4 regions of the Streptomyces sp. NPDC127197 genome follow, and region 1 is predicted to be linked to each of the others. Evidence: riboswitches for the same ligand, from Rfam matches in the RefSeq annotation. Region 1 holds a riboswitch; each other region holds the start of a gene.
What was found. A riboswitch is a leader RNA that binds a small molecule or an ion and turns the genes downstream of it on or off. The one in region 1 is predicted to bind cyclic di-AMP.
Positions count from the first base shown of each region.

Region 1 (4,667 bases):
TCCCGGACCTCCTTGCGCTCGTAGAAGCGCACGCCGCCGACGACCTTGTAGGGCAGGCCGACGCGGATGAAGATCTCTTCGAACACACGGGACTGGGCGTTCGTCCGGTAGAAGACGGCGACGTCCCCGGCCTTCGCCTCGCCCGCGTCCGTGAGGCGGTCTATCTCGTCGGCGACGAACTGGGCCTCGTCGTGCTCCGTGTCGGCGACATAGCCGGTGATGCGCGCGCCCGCACCCGCGTTGGTCCAGAGGTTCTTCGGGCGGCGGGACTCGTTGCGCTCGATGACGGCGTTGGCGGCGGAGAGGATCGTCTGGGTGGAGCGGTAGTTCTGCTCCAGCAGGATGGTCGTCGCGTCCGGGTAGTCCTCCTCGAACTGAAGGATGTTGCGGATGGTCGCCCCGCGGAAGGCGTAGATCGACTGGTCGGCGTCACCCACCACGCACAGCTCGGCGGGCGGCAGGTTGCCCTCGCCGGGTGGTACGTCCTCGTCGTGCTCGCCGGTGCCGACGAGTTCGCGTACGAGGGCGTACTGGGCGTGGTTGGTGTCCTGGTACTCGTCGACGAGTACATGGCGGAAGCGGCGGCGGTAGTGCTCGGCGACGTCCGGGAAGGCGCGGAGCAGATTGACCGTCGTCATGATCAGGTCGTCGAAGTCGAGGGCGTTCGCCTCGCGCAGCCGCGACTGGTACAGAGCGTAGGCCTGGGCGAGGGTCTTCTCGAAGCCGTCGGTGGCCTGGGCGGCGAAGTCCTCCTCGTCGATCAGCTCGTTCTTGAGGTTGCTGATCTTGGCGCTGAAGGACTTGGGCGGGTAGCGCTTGGGGTCGAGGTCCAGGTCGCGGCAGACCAGGGCCATGAGGCGTTTGCTGTCGGCGGCGTCGTAGATCGAGAACGACGACGTGAAGCCGAGCTTCTTGCTCTCCCGGCGCAGGATGCGCACGCACGCGCTGTGGAAGGTCATGACCCACATCGCGTTCGCGCGCGGGCCGACGAGCTGCTCGACGCGCTCCTTCATCTCGCCGGCGGCCTTGTTGGTGAAGGTGATCGCGAGGATCTGGCCCGGGTGCACGCCCCGCTCGGCGAGGAGGTGGGCGATGCGGTGGGTGAGCACGCGGGTCTTGCCGGAGCCGGCGCCGGCCACGATGAGCAGGGGGGAGCCGGAGTGGACGACGGCGGCGCGCTGGTTGTCATTCAGCCCCTCCAGGAGCGCTGCCGCGTCCATGGCCGGACGCGGGGCGCCGTCGCGGTAGTACATGTCCCGGTCCGGGGGCACGTCGAACTTCCCGCCGAACAGATCGTCCGGGATCGGCTCCGGAACGTGATCGTCCTCGGGCGGCGGCGGGTGCTCCTCGTGGGCCCGCGGGGCCTGGAGGTCCGCCAGGAAGCTGTCGTCAAAGAGGCTGCTCATCGCTCTCCGAGTCTAGGGCGCCCCACTGACAACCCGCGGCCGCCCCGAGAACATCCCCGGCCGGAATACCGTCGATCTTGGTAGTGCGGCCGGAATCACATCGGATGCAGCGGCCGGCGATCTTTCGTCCCTACCCACCTCGACGTCGGCTCACTCTCCGAGCCCACCCCAATACCACCCGCGACCACTGACTGAAAGTCACGAAAATGTATCGGGCATATCACCCACCAACCTTCACACGCACCACACGAGTTGGCTACCGTGCCGGGCAGGCCGTACGACCCCCACCGGCGAACGTCGCCGGGCCGCACGGCCTCCGCCGAGTCCGGTGCGCCCCCGTGGCTGCCGGAGCCGGGGACCCAACCGACTCTGGGGTGAATCGGTCCGACTCCCTTCCCGGGAGGGGACCGTAGGGCAACCCTTCCGAACCACCCGCCCGAACCCGACAGCTAACCCGGTAGGCGGCCCATGGAAGGAGTCGCCTCCCTTGGCGTCGCACCGTAAGTCGCGTCCCACGGGCGCGCGCGTCGCAGGCATACGGACCCCCGCGCTTGCCACGGCTGCCCTCACGTCTGTGGCCCTGCTCTCCCAGACGGCCAATGCCACCCCCTCGGCCGACGACAAGCCGAGCCTCGAAGAAGTCGAGAAGAAGGTCGACGATCTCTACCGCCAGGCGGAGTCGGCGACCGAGAAGTACAACGCAGCCAAAGAGAAGACCGCGAAACAGCGCAAGCAGGTCGACACCCTCCTCGACGACGTCGCCCAGCGCACCCAGAAGCTCAACGAGGCGCGCGAGGAGCTGGGCTCGTACGCAGCGGCTCAGTACCGGACCGGCGCCTCCGCCCCCGACACCGCGACCTTCCTGCTCGCGGACTCGCCGCAGGACTACTTCGACCAGACCCAGCTGATGGGCAGGCTGACCAGCCGTCAGAAGGGCGCGGTCGACGACTACTTCACCCAGCAGTCCGCGACGATGGAGAAGCGCCAGGAGGCCACCGAGAGCCTCGAGACGCTCACGGAGTCGCAGAGCGATCTGAAGACGGCCAAGGCCACCGTCCAGAAGAAGCTCGCCGACGCGCGCGAACTGCTGTCGCAGCTGACCGCCGAGGAGAAGGCGCGGCTGGCGGCGATCGAGAAGAAGAAGCAGGAGGAGGCCGAGCGCAAGGCCGCGGAGCTCGCCCGGCAGCAGGCGGAGGAGGAGCGGCAGCGCCAGGAGGCCGCCGCGCAGCAGGAGGAGACCGGAAGCGGCTCCTCCACGGATACGGGCACAGGGACCGAGACGGGCTCCGACACCTCGGCCCCCGACTCCTCGTACGCCACCAAGGCCGAGAAGGCGCTCGCCTTCTCCCGCGCGCAGATCGGCAAGCCGTACGTCTGGGGCGCGACCGGCCCGGACTCCTACGACTGCTCCGGCCTCACCCAGGGCGCGTGGAAGGCCGCCGGCGTCTCCCTCCCGCGCACCACCTACGACCAGGTGAACGCGGGCACCACGGTCTCCCTCGCGGCCGCCCAGCCCGGCGACCTGGTCTTCTTCTACGACGACGTCACCCACGTCGGCATCTACATCGGCAACGGCATGATGATCCACGCCCCGAAGCCCGGCACGTACGTGCGCGAGGAGTCGATCTACTACGACGGGGAGTCGTCCATCCACAGCGTGGTACGACCGGCCTGACAGGCGGAGGCAAGGGGCGGGCCGGATGGCACGCCCGGGGAGGCTTCCGTGGGCACGCGCGTGGGGGCGTTTTCCGCAGGCACGCGCGCGTGGGGTGCTGTTGGGCAGGCGCGTACGAGAGGCGCCTGCAGGCTCGCGCGCCCCCGAAACGGCGCACGCTCGGTGTGAGCCCGTTGCCGCGCGCCCGCGTGGTTTTCGAGTGTCGGCGCGCGTGGCCCGCTCGCGCGACGCGCGGGGCTCCTTAGCATCGGCGCATGCCCGGCTCCTCCCCCCTCCGCGCCTGGTGGGCGCAGCATCCGCCGGCGGCCGGGGCCGCCGTCATGGCGACCGGCATCGTCTCGGTCGGCCTGCACCTGACGGGCTACGAGGTCCTGTCCCGAATCCTCCTCGTGATGGCCTGCGCGGCATGGCTGGCCCTGGCGGCGGACTTCCTCACGCGGCTGCTGCGGCAGCGGGAGCGCTGGGTGAGGGAGGCGGGAACGCCGGCGGCGCTCACCGCCGTCGCCGCGACCACCGTGCTGGGGACCCGCCTGTCCGCGCTGGACTGGCAGCTCCTGGCCGCGGCGCTGCTGGCGCTGGCCACGCTGCTGTGGCCGGTGCTGCTGGTGCCCGTCGTGCGGCACTGGCAGCGGCGGCGTATGCCGGGGGCGGTGTTCCTCGGGACCGTGGCCACGCAGGGGCTCGCCGTGCTCGGCGCGACCCTCGCGAAGGCCGAGTCGGCGGCGTGGCTCGCACACGCGGCGCTCGTACTGTTCTGGCTGGGCCTGGTGCTGTACGGCCTCGCACTGGCCCGCTTCGATCTGCGGCAGGTGATCGAGGGGCCGGGGGACCAGTGGGTCGCGGGCGGCGCGGCGGCGATCTCGGCGCTCGCCGGGGCGAAACTCATCGCCGCCGACGGACCGGGCCTGTACCTCTGGAACGACGACAACAGCGGCGTCCTGCGGACCGTGACCGTCGCCTTGCTCGTCCTCGACCTGGGCTGGTACGCCGTACTGCTCGTCGCCGAGGTGGTCCGGCCGCGTCTGCGCTACGACGTGTGCCGCTGGTCCACGGTTTTCCCGATGGGTATGACGGCGGCGGCGACGCTGGCCGTCGCCGCCGCCGTCGACGTCTCATGGCTCGAGTGGCCCGGGGAGGTGCTGCTGTGGATCGCGGTGGCGGCGTGGCTCGCGGTCGCGGTCGGGGCGGTCGCGGCCGCCCGGGAGGCCGTACGCCCCGCGGCGCCCGGGCACCCCAGACCGTGAGCCGCGGGCCTCGGCCGGGGCTCAGGTCCAGAGCACCGCGATGAAGACGTTCGCTGTGGTCAGCAGGCCCACCAGGCCGAACAGGCCCTTGTCCACCTTCTCCTCGTCCCGCTTCACATAGACGAGACCGAGGATCACGATCAGCAGGGCCAGCTTCACACCGATCTTGATGTTGTTGACGGACTGGTCGTCGGCCTGGTTGAGACCGACCAGGATCACACCGGTGACCAGCATGGTCAGCGCACCGTGCAGCATCCCCGGGCCGAATCGGGCGGTGCCCTCGCCCATCGCCTTCATCTGGGTGAAGAAACCGCCGAGCAGGGCGGCGATGCCGATGATGTG
Region 1 covers NZ_JBHXVG010000002.1:444,339-449,005, forward strand. The annotation lists gene pcrA (DNA helicase PcrA) at 1-1,406, opposite strand, end outside; cyclic di-AMP (ydaO/yuaA leader) riboswitch at 1,714-1,886, shown strand; gene ACFVJQ_RS04690 (NlpC/P60 family protein) at 1,894-3,081, shown strand; gene ACFVJQ_RS04695 (tellurite resistance/C4-dicarboxylate transporter family protein) at 3,336-4,325, shown strand; gene ACFVJQ_RS04700 (hypothetical protein) at 4,347-4,667, opposite strand, start outside.

Region 2 (4,667 bases), on a different contig from region 1:
GCGCCGGCGTCCAGGACGTGGTCGCCGAGACGGACGCCGACGGTGCGTTCGGTGGACCCGGCGGGTGAGAAGACGCCGTACGGAAGGTTGTGCGGACCGAAGGGGTCGCCCTCGGGGACATCGAAGGGGGGCATCGGGGTGCTGCCTCACTTTCGTACGTACGGTCCATGCGGTCGCGGCACACGTTACGGCTGCGGCGGCCGTCTTGGGCAGTGACTTAAGCACGCAAAGGGTCCGCAATGTTCGGAATGGGGGAGTCGTGCATACCCGTGACCTCGTCACGCTGTCCGTGACCCGCCATCCGCAACGCGCCTTCGTCCGCCCGACGGCCGGCGCGAGGGGCCGGACCGCTGAAATGTGGGGGCGTGGAAGGGAGTTGGGGATGAACGGCGTGGGCGCGGTGTCCGTATTCTCTGATCATGGCCGCACCCATCGCATATGCCGAGCGCACCTCGTACGCCCTCATCGCCACCGACCTGGACGGAACGCTGCTGCGCGGCGACGACACGGTCTCCGACCGGTCGCTCACCGCGCTCGCGCGGGTCTCGGCGGCCGGTGCCCGGCATCTGGTGGTGACGGGACGGCCGGCGCCCAGGGTGCGGCCGCTGCTGAAGTTCCTGGGTGGCGGGGGACTCGCGGTGTGCGGGCAGGGCGCGCAGCTGTACGACGCCGGCGTGGACCGTCTGCTGTGGTCGGTCACCCTGGACCGGGAACTGGCCGAGACCGCGCTCGGCAAGATCGAGGCGGAGGTCGGCACGGTGTATGCGGCCGTCGACCAGGACGGCGTCGACGGCCTGACGCTCATCGAGCCGGGGTATCGGATGCCGCACCCGACGTTGCCGGCGGTACGGGTCGGCCGGCGTGCCGACCTGTGGTGCGAGCCCATCAGCAAGGTGCTGCTGCGCCATCCCGCCCTGTCCGACGACGAGTTGGCGTCGGTGGCCCGCTCGGTGGTGGGTTCGCTCGCGACGGTCACCATGTCGGGGCCCGGGACGGTCGAGCTTCAGCCGTCCGGCATCACCAAGGCGACGGGGTTGGCGCTGGCGGCCCGGCATCTGGGGCTGCGCCCCGAGGACACCATCGCCTTCGGAGACATGCCCAACGACATCCCGATGTTCGACTGGGCCGCCCACGGCGTCGCCATGGCCAACGCGCACCCCGAACTGAAGGCGGTGGCCGACGAGATCACCCTCTCGAACGAGGACGACGGCATCGCCGTCGTCCTCGAACAGCTCCTCACCGAGGACCGGCGCCCGCAGCGGCTCGGCGGGCGCAGGCCCTCGGTGGGTACGAAGGTTCAGTAGGCGCGAAGGGCTCAGTAGGCGCCGAAGACGTTGTCGATCGAGCCGTAGCGGTCGGCCGCGTAGTTGCAGGCGGCGGTGATGTTGGCGACCGGGTCGAACGGGTCGTAGGCCGTGCCGGGCACGTGGTAAGCGGCGAAGGTCGGGTCGATGACCTGGAGCAGGCCCTTGGACGGGGTGCCCTTGGCCGCGTTGGAGTCCCAGTTGTTGATGGCGGCCGGGTTGCCGGACGACTCGCGCATGACGTTGCGGTAGATGCCGTTGTAGGAGCCCGGGATTCCGTGCTGCGCCATGATGGCGAGCGACTCGCGGATCCAGCCGTCGAGGTTGTCGGAGTACGCCGTGGTGGCGGTCTTCGCGGTCACCGCGGCGGGGGTGGCGGCCGATGCGGTGCTCGCACCGATGAGCGGCAGGGCGAGCACGGCCGCGCCGGTGCCGGCGACCGCGAGCTTGCGGGCTATGCGGGCGGTACGGGTGCGGCAGAGCTGACCGTTTGCAGGCATGGGCTTGTTCCTCTCCTTCGCCTGCGAGGTGAGCTGTCGGGTTCGGGCTGGGAGGTGCCCGGCCGCGCCCTTGCGAGCGCAACTTCACCCCAAGCCGTTCCGGTGCGTCGTACGACGTCCGGCCCGGCGACTTACCTGGGTCCCCCGCTCCTGCCGTGCGTGAGTGGTCTCGTCATCGGTGGTATCGGGCGGCGGCAGGATTCGGCGTCCGCCCGACTGGCCCGGAACGTATGCGAGAGCACATGTCGGAAACAAGTAGCGGGTTCACGCAACATGCTGTTTGATCTTCATCTGGGGTGTTTTGTCAGCTTGATCCTTTGCGTGTGCCAAGGCTCAACTCGCCAGCCTGGAAAGCCGGATGGTCGCTGACTGTGTGAAACCTGTGGACAGGTGAAGGTGAGTCACATCACGCGCGGGTGCAAGAGTGGCAAATCGGGCAATGAGCTCAAGTGCCTATCAATCGGCTGTGCGTGGGATGCGCTTCTCCCGAATGCGATGGAAGAGAACCTCTCCACCTTCTGTGCAAATCACCCCATTGGGGGTCAGGGTCGCCTCGTAGGGGAAGGGTGCGGGGGTGTACGGGTGTGTGTCGAGGTCACCCGAATGGCCGGAGTGAGACGGTGCGGCGAGGGTGATACGGGACAAAGCTCACCTATTCGACTTAAGTCGATAAATAACTGCTCGTATCAACTGATCGAAAACATACCGCTCGTGATCCGATACAGCCCGGCCTGTAACCCCGGGCGCCCTCGGTGATCGAAACGTGACCGGATACGCTGACTTGAGTGAAGGCAGCGACGTATCGACAAACCGCGTAACCGCCGGTAGACACCAGCAGACAGGAGACCCCTCGTGACCGTCGTCGGGCCGTTCGGGCTGAGCGTGCGGGACCAGGCTCTGGAAGCCGATGTCCAGGCCGGATTGGCGGCTGTCGAGGAAGGGTTGCTCGAAGCAACCAAGAGTGAGGTCCCGTTCATCACGGAGGCCGCGCAGCACCTGGTGCGGGCCGGAGGCAAGCGGTTCCGCCCGCTGCTGGTGATGCTCGCCGCGCAGTTCGGTGACCCCTACGCGCCCGGGGTCGTGCCCTCGGCCGTGGTCGTGGAGCTGACCCACCTCGCGACGCTGTACCACGACGACGTGATGGACGAGGCGGAGGTACGGCGCGGGGTAGCGAGCGCGAACGCCCGCTGGGGCAACTCGGTCGCGGTCCTCACCGGCGACTTCCTCTTCGCCCGTGCCTCGCACATCCTGGCCGACCTCGGGCCGGAGGCGGTGCGGGTGCAGGCGGAGGCGTTCGAACGGCTGGTCACCGGTCAGATCCTGGAGACGGCGGGGCCGTCGGACGGGCGCGACCCGGTCGAGCACTACCTGGACGTACTGGCCGGCAAGACGGGGTCGCTGGTGGCGGTCTCGTGCCGCTTCGGCGCGATGATGTCGGGCGCCGACGAGTCGCTCGTGAACGTCCTGACGCAGTACGGCGAACGGCTGGGCGTCGCCTTCCAGCTCGCCGACGACGTGCTGGACATCGCGTCCGACTCCCACGAGTCCGGGAAGACGCCGGGGACGGATCTGCGGGAGGGCATCGCGACCCTGCCCGTGCTGCGGCTGCGCGAGCGCGCGGCCCGGCTGGGGCTGGCCGAGGACATCGCCCTGTGCGAGCTGCTGGACTCCGACCTGACGGACGACGCCCGGCATGCGCAGGCGCTGGCCGCGCTGCGCGCGCACCCCGCGCTGGAGCAGGCGCGACGGGACACCGTGCGGTACGCGGAGGATGCGCGGTCGGCGCTTGCGCCGCTGCGGGAGTGCGATGCCAAGGCGGCGCTCATCGAACTGTGCGACGCGGTGGTGCACCGCGCGGGATAGGACCCGACCGGCGGATCATGCCGGAATCGCGGGGCCTGTTCGGCGGATCGCCGGAACCCGGTATCGAGGTGGCGCCTCCCCTACGACCCCTACGGGTCGGGGGAGGCGCCGCTCGCTTGTGTCATACCGCAGCAGTACACGGAGTTGAGCCCGCGGTCTGACGCTTCTTCGCATCCGGTTTGGTCAGATGGAGACCACGGAACACACCACTCCTCACCGATTCGGGTGAGAATGGCGGCTCAGGGTGGACGAGTGCGAGGACGCGAAGTGACGGACAGCCGCCGCCGACGACGGAGGTAAGGCACACATGGCACCGTACGAATCCGACGACAGCACGACCGCGGCGCAGGCCGAAGAGCTGCGCGCGGCGCGGCGGCGCAAGGCCGCGCGGTACGTCGTCCCGGCGGCGGTCCTGGGGGTGGCTGCGGGGACCATCGGGCTCGTTCCCGCGATCGCCGACTCCGGCAGCCCCGACCTGCCGGAGATCAGCGCACAGCAACTCATCGAGAAGATCGCCGAGTCGGACGTACAGCAGCTGTCCGGCACGGTGAAGATCAGCACCGATCTGGGACTGCCCGACCTGGGCGGCCTGGAGAGCGGGCTGACGTCCGGCGCAACCCCCTCGGACGGTGAGGGCTCCGCGGCCGACCCGTCGGCCAAGCTGACCGAGCTGGCGTCCGGCACGCACACGCTGCGCGTCGCCGCCGACGGCCCGGACAAGCAGAAGCTGTCGCTGCTGGAGAACGCCGCCGAGTACAGCCTGATCCACAACGGCAAGGACGTGTGGGGCTACGACAGCGCGTCCAACGAGGTCTACCACGGCACTGCCACCGAGGCCGCGGACGGCAAGGCGTCGGAGGAGGTGCCGGCCACGCCCAAGGACCTCACCGATCAGGCCCTGAAGGCGGTGGACGACACGACGTCCGTGACCGTCGACGGCACCGCGCAGGTGGCCGGCCGCGACGCGTACAAGCTGCTCATCAAGCCGAAGCAGTCCGGT
Region 2 covers NZ_JBHXVG010000001.1:39,396-44,062, forward strand. The annotation lists gene fahA (fumarylacetoacetase) at 1-134, opposite strand, end outside; gene ACFVJQ_RS00195 (HAD family hydrolase) at 420-1,304, shown strand; gene ACFVJQ_RS00200 (transglycosylase SLT domain-containing protein) at 1,316-1,804, opposite strand; cyclic di-AMP (ydaO/yuaA leader) riboswitch at 1,810-1,989, opposite strand; gene ACFVJQ_RS00205 (polyprenyl synthetase family protein) at 2,657-3,667, shown strand; gene ACFVJQ_RS00210 (outer membrane lipoprotein carrier protein LolA) at 3,975-4,667, shown strand, end outside.
Region 2: linked by a shared signal. The riboswitch ahead of ACFVJQ_RS00200 (transglycosylase SLT domain-containing protein) and the one ahead of ACFVJQ_RS04690 (NlpC/P60 family protein) in region 1 are both predicted to bind cyclic di-AMP.

Region 3 (4,667 bases), on a different contig from region 1:
TCAACGTCGGCTGGGCCGAGGGCCTCCACGCCCGCCCCGCCTCCATCTTCGTCCGAGCCGCCACGGCCGCAGGCGTCCCGGTGACGATCGCCAAGGCCGGGGGCAACCCCGTCAACGCGGCCTCCATGCTGGCCGTTCTCAGCCTGGGCGCCGAGGGCGGCGAGGAGATCGTCCTGGCCTCCGACGCCGACGGCGCCGACGCGGCCCTCGACCGCCTGGCCAAGCTGGTCTCCGAGGGCCTCGAGGAGCTGCCCGAGACCGTCTGACCGCCCGCACAGCGGTCAGTGAAGCCGCGTCGCCCTTCCCGGGCGGCGCGGCTTCGCCATTTCCGCAGCGGGCTCATGCGTTTGCCGCCAGCGGCTTCGCGTCTTTCCCGCAGCAGCCTCACGCCTTTTCCACGGCGGGCGTGACGCAATTCACGCGGGCACACCTGTGACGCGCGGACGTTAATTCCCGGCGCGCCAGAAAAGGGCAGCGGAAATACACCGCCACCGAATATCTCCTCTTTGTATACGGCGCATATGTTAATGCCGCAGGCTGGACATGTTTACGGGGTGTTGCGAAGTCCTCACACGGTCGGTGCGATCCTGGCCGCCGACGAACCGGAGCCGGTGCGCGGCGGTCGCGCGCTCGGTGTGCAGCGCCGTGATGGCCCGCGCGCGCTCGCCGTCGCCGCGCGCCACGGCGTCCACGATCGCGCCGTGCTCCGTCCAGGACTCCGCGGGGCTGGCCGGCGCCTCCACGGCGTACATCCAGGCGATCTTGTGCCGCAGCTGGGTCAGCATCGCGATCAGCGCGGGGCTGCCGGAGGCCTGGGCGAGCGTCTCGTGGAACCAGCCGCCCAGCGAGCGCAGATCCTCGCTGTTGCCCCTCCTCGCCCGCTCCTGGCCCAGCCGGACGAGACCGCGCAGGACCTTCAGATGGGCCTCGGTGCGCCGCTGGGCGGCCCGGGCGGCGCCGAGCGGCTCCAGCAGCATGCGCATCTCCAGCAGGTCGGAGGCCTCCTGCTCGGTGGGCTCCGCGACGCACGCGCCCGCGTGCCGCCGGGTCACCACGAAACCCTCCGCTTCCAGGGTGCGCAGGGCCTCCCGGACGGGGACGCGCGAGACGCCGTAGCGGCGCGCGAGGAGTTCCTCGGTGAGCCGGCCGCCACGCTCGTAGACACCCGCGACGATGTCGTCCCGGATCGCCGTGCACACCGAGTGCGCCGGAATACGCATGACCGACCTCCGCCTTAATCCCCGTGAAACGTCGACGATTGACGTGTGTTCAGTGACTCTATTGCAAAGAGCCGGAATTTCCGATGGCGGGCCGGAATCCATGGATATTTTTTGGACAAACAGACCCCTGAAACGCCGAAAGCCCCGGCTCGGGGAGCCAGGGCTTCGGGCAGCGCAGCCGCCTGTCGTCAGACGCTCACACCGTGCGAGCGGAGGTAGGCCAGGGGGTCGATGTCCGAGCCGTACTCGGCGGTCGTACGGGCCTCGAAGTGCAGGTGTGCTCCGGTGACGTTGCCGGTGGCGCCGGAGAGGGCGATCTGCTGTCCCGGGGTGACCGTCTGGCCGACCGAGACGGCGATGGACGACAGGTGGCCGTACTGGGTGTACGTACCGTCGTTCATCTTGATCACGACTTGATTGCCGTACGCCCCGCCCCAGCCGGCCTCGACGACGGTGCCGGAGCCGACCGCGTGGACGGGCGTGCCGCTCGTGGCGTGGAAGTCGACACCGGTGTGGCTGCCGGAGGACCACAGGGAGCCGCCGGACTGGTAGCCGGTGGAGACATAGGAGCCGGTGATGGGCAGCACATAGGTGTTGAGTCGCTTGCGCTCGGCCTCACGGGCGGCCCGCTCCTTGGCCTCGCGCGCCTCCTTGGCCCGCTCCTCCGCGCGCTTCTCGGCGGCCGCTTCGGCCGCCTTCTCGGCGGCGGCCTCCTCGGCGGCCTGCTGCTGGGCGGCCGCCTGAGCGTCGATCTGGTCGGCGACCGAGTCGCCGATGGTGACGACCGGCAGCAGGCCGGTCTGCTCGAGCGCCGGCTCGGCGGCGAGCGCGGGGGCGGCCAGGGTGCCGACGACGCCGGTGGTGGTGAGCGCGGCGACGCCCGCGGCGCGGGCGGTGCTGCGCTGTATCCGGCTGGGACGACGATGCTTCCCGGTGGCGCGGGTGAACGCCATGAAGTGGCTGGTCCTTTCCTTCCTTCTCGCCTACCGGGTTAGCTGACGGGTTCGGAGCAGGAAGGTCTCCTACGGACCCCCTCGCTGCGCGCGGGCGTCCGATTCACCCCAGGGACTGCATCGTTGGGTCCCCGGCTCCCCTGGCTCGCGCCGTTCGGGGACTCGGCGATGGCTGTCCGGTGCCGCGGGCGCGGCGCACTGCCTGACGGACAGCCCGGAAGACGCTAAACGGGGCATCTTTCAATCCCCAAACAGAACACGGCTTTTGTAGCGCATGCCACAGGTCAGACAGGCAGCCTCTCCCTCAATTGGGACATAAAGGGGCCCTGGTGACTCTTTCGTCACCAGGGCCCCTACGCGCGCGTGCCGCTGTCAGGCCTTCTACTCGGCCGTGACGACGGTGACTTCGCCGATGCCGAGGGCCGCGACAGGCTCCTTGATCTGCGCCGCATCGCCGACGAGGACGGTCACGAGACGGTCCACCGGGAAGGCGTTGACGACCGCCGCGGTGGCCTCGACGGTGCCCGTCGCGGCGAGCTGCTGGTACAGCGTCGCCTGGTAGTCGTCGGGCAGGTGCTGCTCGACCTGGTCGGCCAGCGTGCTCGCGACGGCCGCCGCGGTCTCGTACTTGAGCGGCGCCACCCCGACGAGGTTCTGTACGGCGACGTCCCGCTCGGGATCGGTCAGACCCTGCTCGGCGAGTGTGCGCAGCACCGTCCAGAGGTCCTGCAGGGCGGGACCGGTGTTCGGCGTGTCGACGGAGCCGCTGATGGCGAGCATCGCGGCGCCGCTGCCGTCGGGCGCCGAGCGCAGCACCTGGCCGAACGCGCGCACTCCGTAGGTGTAGCCCTTCTCCTCGCGCAGGACACGGTCCAGGCGGGAGGTGAGGGTGCCGCCCAGGCAATACGTGCCGAGCACCTGGGCAGGCCACACGCGGTCGTGCCGGTCGGAGCCGACGCGGCCGATCAGCAGCTGGGTCTGCACGGCGCCGGGGCGGTCCACGATGACGACCCGGCCGGTGTCGTCGGCGGTCACCGGCGGCACGGGGCGCGGCTGGGCCGGGGCACCGGTCCAGGCGCCCAGGGTGTCACCGAGCAGCGCGTCGAGGTCGACGCCGGTGAGGTCGCCGACGACGACTGCGCTGGCCGTGGCGGGCCGGACGTGCTTCTCGTAGAAGGCGCGCACGGCCGCGGAGTCGATGGCGGCGACCGTCTCCTCGGTGCCCTGGCGCGGGCGCGACATGCGCGAGGTCGCCGGGAACAGCTCCTTGGAGAGCTCCTTGGCGGCACGGCGGGACGGATTGGCCAGCTCGTGCGGGATCTCGTCGAGGCGGTTGCGCACGAGCCGCTCGACCTCGCTGTCGGCGAATGCGGGCGCCCTGAGGGCGTCGGCGAGCAGGCCGAGGGCCTTGGCCAGACGGGAGGCGGGGACCTCCAGGCTCAGGCGGACGCCGGGGTGGTCGGCGTGCGAGTCGAGGGTGGCGCCGCAGCGCTCCAGCTCGGCGGCGAACTCCTCGGCGGAGTGCTTGTCGGTGCCCTCGGAGAAGGCCCGCGCCATGATCGTGGCGACGCCGTCGAGGCCGGTCGGCTCGGCCTCCAGGGGCGCGCCCAGGAGCACCTCGACGGCGACGACCTGCTGGCCGGGGCGGTGGCAGCGCAGGACCGTCAGGCCGTTGTCGAGCGTCCCGCGCGTGGGCGCCGGGAAGGCCCACGGCCTGGCCTCGCCCGCCCGGGGCTGGGGGTGGAACTCCATCGTGGCGAGCTCGGTCACTGGGCCGCCTCCTCGTTGTTGTCGTCGGTGGCTTCGGTGGCGTCGGCGGCGGTCGGCTCGTAGACGAGCACCGCGCGGTTGTCGGGGCGCAGGCGGGCCTTGGCGACCTCCTGGACCTCTTCGGCCGTGACGTCCAGCACGCGCTGGACGGCGGTCAGGGCCAGCTGCGGGTCGCCGAACAGCACGGCGTACCGGCACAGTTCGTCGGCGCGGCCGGCGACCGTGCCGAGCCGGTCCAGCCACTCGCGCTCCAACTGGGCCTGGGCGCGCTCCATTTCCTCGGCCGTGGGGCCCTCCTCGGCGAACCGGGCGAGCTCCTCGTCGATGGCGGCCTCGATGACCGGCACCTCGACGTCACCGGAGGTCTTCACGTCCAGCCATCCCAGGGAGGGCGCTCCGGCCAGCCGCAGCAGGCCGAACCCGGCCGCCACGGCCGTACGGTCACGCCGTACGAGCCGGTTGTAGAGGCGGGACGACTCGCCGCCGCCGAGGACGGTGAGGGCCAGGTCGGCCGCGTCGCACGCGCGCGTGCCGTCGTGCGGGAGCCGGTAGGCGGCCATCAGGGCGCGCGCCGGGACCTCCTCCTCGACGATCTCGCGCAGCTGCTCGCCGATGATCTCGGGCAGCGCGCCGTCGCGCGGGGCGGGCTTGCCGTCGTGGGAGGGGATGGAGCCGAAGTACTTCTCGATCCAGGCGAGCGTCTGCTCCGGGTCGATGTCACCGA
Region 3 covers NZ_JBHXVG010000037.1:21,600-26,266, forward strand. The annotation lists gene ACFVJQ_RS36610 (HPr family phosphocarrier protein) at 1-266, shown strand, start outside; gene ACFVJQ_RS36615 (GntR family transcriptional regulator) at 525-1,220, opposite strand; gene ACFVJQ_RS36620 (M23 family metallopeptidase) at 1,409-2,173, opposite strand; cyclic di-AMP (ydaO/yuaA leader) riboswitch at 2,187-2,351, opposite strand; gene ACFVJQ_RS36625 (M16 family metallopeptidase) at 2,555-3,943, opposite strand; gene ACFVJQ_RS36630 (M16 family metallopeptidase) at 3,940-4,667, opposite strand, start outside.
Region 3: linked by a shared signal. The riboswitch ahead of ACFVJQ_RS36620 (M23 family metallopeptidase) and the one ahead of ACFVJQ_RS04690 (NlpC/P60 family protein) in region 1 are both predicted to bind cyclic di-AMP.

Region 4 (4,667 bases), on a different contig from region 1:
TGCTGCTCCGCGTACGCGTCGTCCTGCCAGCGTGCCTTGAGGTCGCGCAGTTCCTCGACCCGCTGCCGGGCCTGTTCCTGCTGCCGCTGGAGGTCGGCAATGTCGGCGCGCTGGGCGACGTACTGCCTTATCGGATAGGCGAGGGCGACCACCAGCGAGCAGACGACGAGCGCGAGCAGCGCTGCGCGGCCGGTCAGCCGGGAGCGGCGGGCCTGGCGGCGGGTCTGGGAGCGGTAGACGCGGGCGGCCGTCTGCTCGCCGAGCAGCCGGATCCTGGTCGTGGTGGAGAAACGGTCCCGGTCCCTGGCGGCCATCTCCCACTCCCGTCACACACGCGCGTACGTCCCCGCACACGGTACGGGACCGAGTACGGGGACGTACGTACGACGCTTCCTACAGGGCCCTGCTCAGCCCTTGAAGCGGGGGAACGCCGAGCGGCCGGCGTACACCGCGGCGTCGTCGAGGATCTCCTCGATGCGCAGCAGCTGGTTGTACTTGGCGACGCGCTCGGAGCGGGCCGGGGCGCCGGTCTTGATCTGGCCGCAGTTGGTGGCGACGGCCAGGTCGGCGATGGTGACGTCCTCGGTCTCGCCGGAGCGGTGGGACATCATGCACTTGAAGCCGTTGCGCTGGGCGAGCTCGACGGCGTCCAGGGTCTCGGTCAGCGAGCCGATCTGGTTGACCTTGACCAGCAGGGCGTTGGCGGCGCCCTCCTCGATGCCCTTGGCCAGGCGCTCGGGGTTGGTGACGAACAGGTCGTCGCCGACGAGCTGGACCTTGTCACCGAGCTTGGCGGTGATGGTCTTCCAGCCCTCCCAGTCGTCCTCGAACAGCGGGTCCTCGATGGAGACCAGCGGGTAGGCGTCGACCAGCTCGGCGTAGTACTCGGTCATCTCGGCGGCCGAGCGCGCCTTGCCCTCGAAGAGGTAGGAGCCGTCCTTGTAGAACTCGGACGCGGCGACGTCGAGCGCGAGGGCGATCTGCTCGCCGGGGGTGTAGCCGGCCTCCTTGATCGCCTCGAGGATGAGGTCGAGGGCCTCGCGGTTGGAGCCGAGGTTCGGGGCGAAGCCGCCCTCGTCGCCGAGGCCGGTGGCCAGGCCCTTGCTCTTCAAGACCTTCTTGAGGGTGTGGTAGACCTCGGTGCCCCAGCGCAGGGCCTCGGAGAAGGACTCCGCGCCGATCGGGGCGATCATGAACTCCTGGATGTCCACGTTGGAGTCGGCGTGCGAGCCGCCGTTCAGGATGTTCATCATCGGCACCGGCAGCAGGTGCGCGTTCGGGCCGCCCAGGTAGCGGAAGAGCGGCAGGTCGCTGGCCTCGGAGGCGGCGTGCGCAACGGCGAGCGAGACGCCGAGGATGGCGTTGGCGCCGAGGGAGCCCTTGTTGTCGGTGGCGTCGAGGTCGAACATCGCCTGGTCGATCAGGCGCTGCTCGGTGGCGTCGTAGCCGACCAGCTCAGGGCCGATCTGCTCGATGACGGCCAGGACGGCCTTCTCGACGCCCTTGCCCTGGTAGCGGTTGGGGTCGCCGTCGCGGAGCTCGATGGCCTCGAAGGCGCCCGTGGAGGCGCCGGACGGGACGGCGGCACGACCCGTGCTGCCGTCGTCGAGGCCGACCTCGACCTCGACCGTGGGGTTGCCTCGGGAGTCCAGGATTTCCCGGGCTACGACGACGTCGATGGACGGCACGAGCATCTCCTTCGTGGATGTGACGCGGTTTAGCAGGACCGCAGCGGCTCTGCGAGATGAGCCTAACCGGCTCCGTGGGATCGGCCAGCCGGTCGCCCACCCCGTGGACGAAACCGATCGTAAATTGTTTCCGAACGGAACAAAGACGGTTCCTCAAGAATGAGGGCCCGAGCGAAGAACGAGGGCCCCGAGCGAAGAACGAGGCGCGAGCGGTGACACAAAAGACCCGCCCCGGCGCGTACGGGGGAACACGCACCGGGGCGGGGCCCGTGGGGACGGGGGACCCTCACGGGGGTCTGCGAAGCCCGGATCACTTCAGGTCAGGCGAAGCTGCCGACCCGGGTGGATCCGGATCACTTCAGGTGCAGCTGCTGACCCGGGTAGATGAGGTCGGCGTCCTCGACGATGTCCTTGTTCAGCTGGAACAGCTTCTCCCAGCCGCCCTTGACGTCGTGCTCCGCGGCGATGGTGCTGAGGGTGTCGCCGGTGACGACCTTGTACTCGCCGTCGCCCTTCTCGACCTTCTCACCGGTCGGGGTGGTGACGGTCTTCTGCGCCGGGCGCTCCTGCGAACGGGAGGCCGGCTGCTGCTCGGTCGAGCGGGTGGTGGTCTCGGTGCTGCTCTGCGAGGAGCCCTCCGGGGAGGAGTCACTCGCGCCACCGCCGGTGTACGTGGCGTTCGACAGGCCCGTGCCGCAGTGCGGCCAGGCACCCTTGCCCTGACCCGCGAGCACCTTCTCGGCGATCTGAATCTGCTGCGCCTTGGTGGCCTGGTCGGCCGTGGCGGCGTACTGCGTGCCGCCGTACGCGGCCCAGGTGGAGGCGGAGAACTGCAGACCGCCGTAGTAGCCGTTGCCGGTGTTGATGGACCAATTGCCGCCCGACTCGCACTGGGCGACGGCGTCCCACTCGGAGGCGGTGGCGGCGGAGGCACTGCCGGCCGCCATCAGCGGGGCGGCGACGGCGGCGGCGCCGGTGACGCCGACGACGGCTATGGCGCGAGCGGCCTTGGACGGACGACGGTGCTTGCCCTTGCCGGAAAACAGCATGGAGAGATCCCCTCACCGACGCCTGCGAGGTGAGCTGTCGGGTTCGGGCCGGTTGAGTTGCCCGGCCACGCCCCTGTGGGGAGGCGTGACTTCACCCCAAGCCGTACCGGCTCAACTGTCCGGTGCGGCGCTTACCTTGGGTCCCCCGCTCCTGCCTACGGCGCTTGACGCGACGACTGTTCCCGAACGGCCGCTGGCAGGATTCGGCGTTGCGGCAGCCGGGGCTCGCGTTGGCGAGCGGTCATGACCGTAGACACGCGATTGGCGGAATTTCAAAGAGGATCAGGGCCTCTGAGACTCATCCCACACTTTCACCAAACCGGACATTAGGCGCGAAGCATGACGTGAACTCCCGCTACTTTTCGCCCGGTTCGACCCCGACATCCAGCGTCTGACCGGGGATGATGTGGTTGGGGTCGGCGCCGACGATCTCCTTGTTGTCCGCATAGAGCACGGACCATCCCCCTTGGACGCCAAGGGAGTCGGCGATGCCCCAGAGGCTGTCCCCCTCGCGCACGGTGTACGACCCGTCGGCGGCATCGCGCGCGGAGGCGCTGTCGCGCGAGGCGTGGCGGCCCGAGGACTCGGTCGTACGAGCGCCGGTGGCATCCTCGTCGGCGCTGTCGCCGCGATGCTTGCCCGTACCGGTGTCGACCAGACCGGAATCACCTTCAGTCTGCCCCGAGTTGTCCGATTCGGTGGCCTTCGGGGCCGCTGTGGGTGAGCTATCGGATTCCTGAGAGTTGTCCGGGGTGGAGTCGGTGGGCGTCGGGCTCGCGGAACCATCCGTCGCATTCGATGACGAGTCAGACGACGGGGATGACGCGGTGGATTCAGGCGAAGACTCTGCCGAATCAGACGAATCGGACGAGCTGGAGGAACCAGACGAGTTGGACAAGCCGAGCGAGTTGCGCAGGCTCTCGGAAGTGTCCGACGAGGTGTCACCGGCCACGCCCGTGTCCACGTCGGCCGAACCCTTGTCGGCGTTGAGACCGGCGGTGAGCCCGCAGGTGCCCCATGCGCCCACACCCTGGTCCGCGAGAATCCGCTCGGCGACGGCAATCTGCTGCGAACGGCTGGCCTGGTCGGCGCGGGCCGCGTACGCGAGGCCGCCGTACCGCTCCCAGTCCTCCTGGGACAGTTGCAGCCCGCCGTAGTACCCGTCGCCCGAGTTGGCGCTCCAGGAGCCGCCGCTCTCACACTCCGCCACCCGGTCCCACGTCGTGCCGCTGGCCGCGCTCGCGCCGGTGGCGCCGAGGAGTGGGATGGCGATGGCGGACCCGGTCACGCCGGCCGCGACCACGAGGGCCGGAGCCTGGCGGGGGCGACGGTGACGACCGTTCCCGGAGAGCATGCGGGGACCTTTCACGAGACAGCAGTGACCGGCGCGGCGACTGGTGTTCGACGTCGCGCTGCTGGGTGAACGTATCGGCAGTCGATCACTTGTCACAAGTTAATGCCGCGCAGATCACGTGAAGATCACAGAGTTGAGGTCGTGTCACGTTTTCGGTGCCGGAGTGGAGGATTCCGGCCGAATCCGGGGAGCTGCCATTACGAAATGGGCGTGAACTCCACGGGCAGCGTGCGCAGTCCGCGCATGATGAGGCCGCCGCGCCAGCGCAACTCGCCGGGGTCCACGGCCAGTCGGAGGTCCGGGAGGCGGGTGAGGAGGGTCGCGAGCGCGGTCTGCCCCTCCAGGCGGGCGAGCGGGGCGCCGAGGCAGTAGTGGATGCCGTGCCCGTAGCCGAGGTGCTGGTTGTCACGGCGGGCGAGGTCGAGGGCGTCCGGATCGGCGAACCGCTGCGGATCCCGGTCCGCGGCAGCGAGTACGACGAGCACGGGGTCGCCGGGCGCGATGTCCTGCCCGCCGATGGTGAGCGGCTGGGTGGCGAACCGCCAGGTGGCCAGCTCCACCGGGCCGTCGTAGCGC
Region 4 covers NZ_JBHXVG010000011.1:169,157-173,823, reverse strand. The annotation lists gene ACFVJQ_RS19640 (septum formation initiator family protein) at 1-314, opposite strand, end outside; gene eno (phosphopyruvate hydratase) at 408-1,688, opposite strand; gene ACFVJQ_RS19630 (transglycosylase family protein) at 2,042-2,737, opposite strand; cyclic di-AMP (ydaO/yuaA leader) riboswitch at 2,742-2,910, opposite strand; gene ACFVJQ_RS19625 (transglycosylase family protein) at 3,093-4,091, opposite strand; gene ACFVJQ_RS19620 (cytochrome P450) at 4,289-4,667, opposite strand, start outside.
Region 4: linked by a shared signal. The riboswitch ahead of ACFVJQ_RS19630 (transglycosylase family protein) and the one ahead of ACFVJQ_RS04690 (NlpC/P60 family protein) in region 1 are both predicted to bind cyclic di-AMP.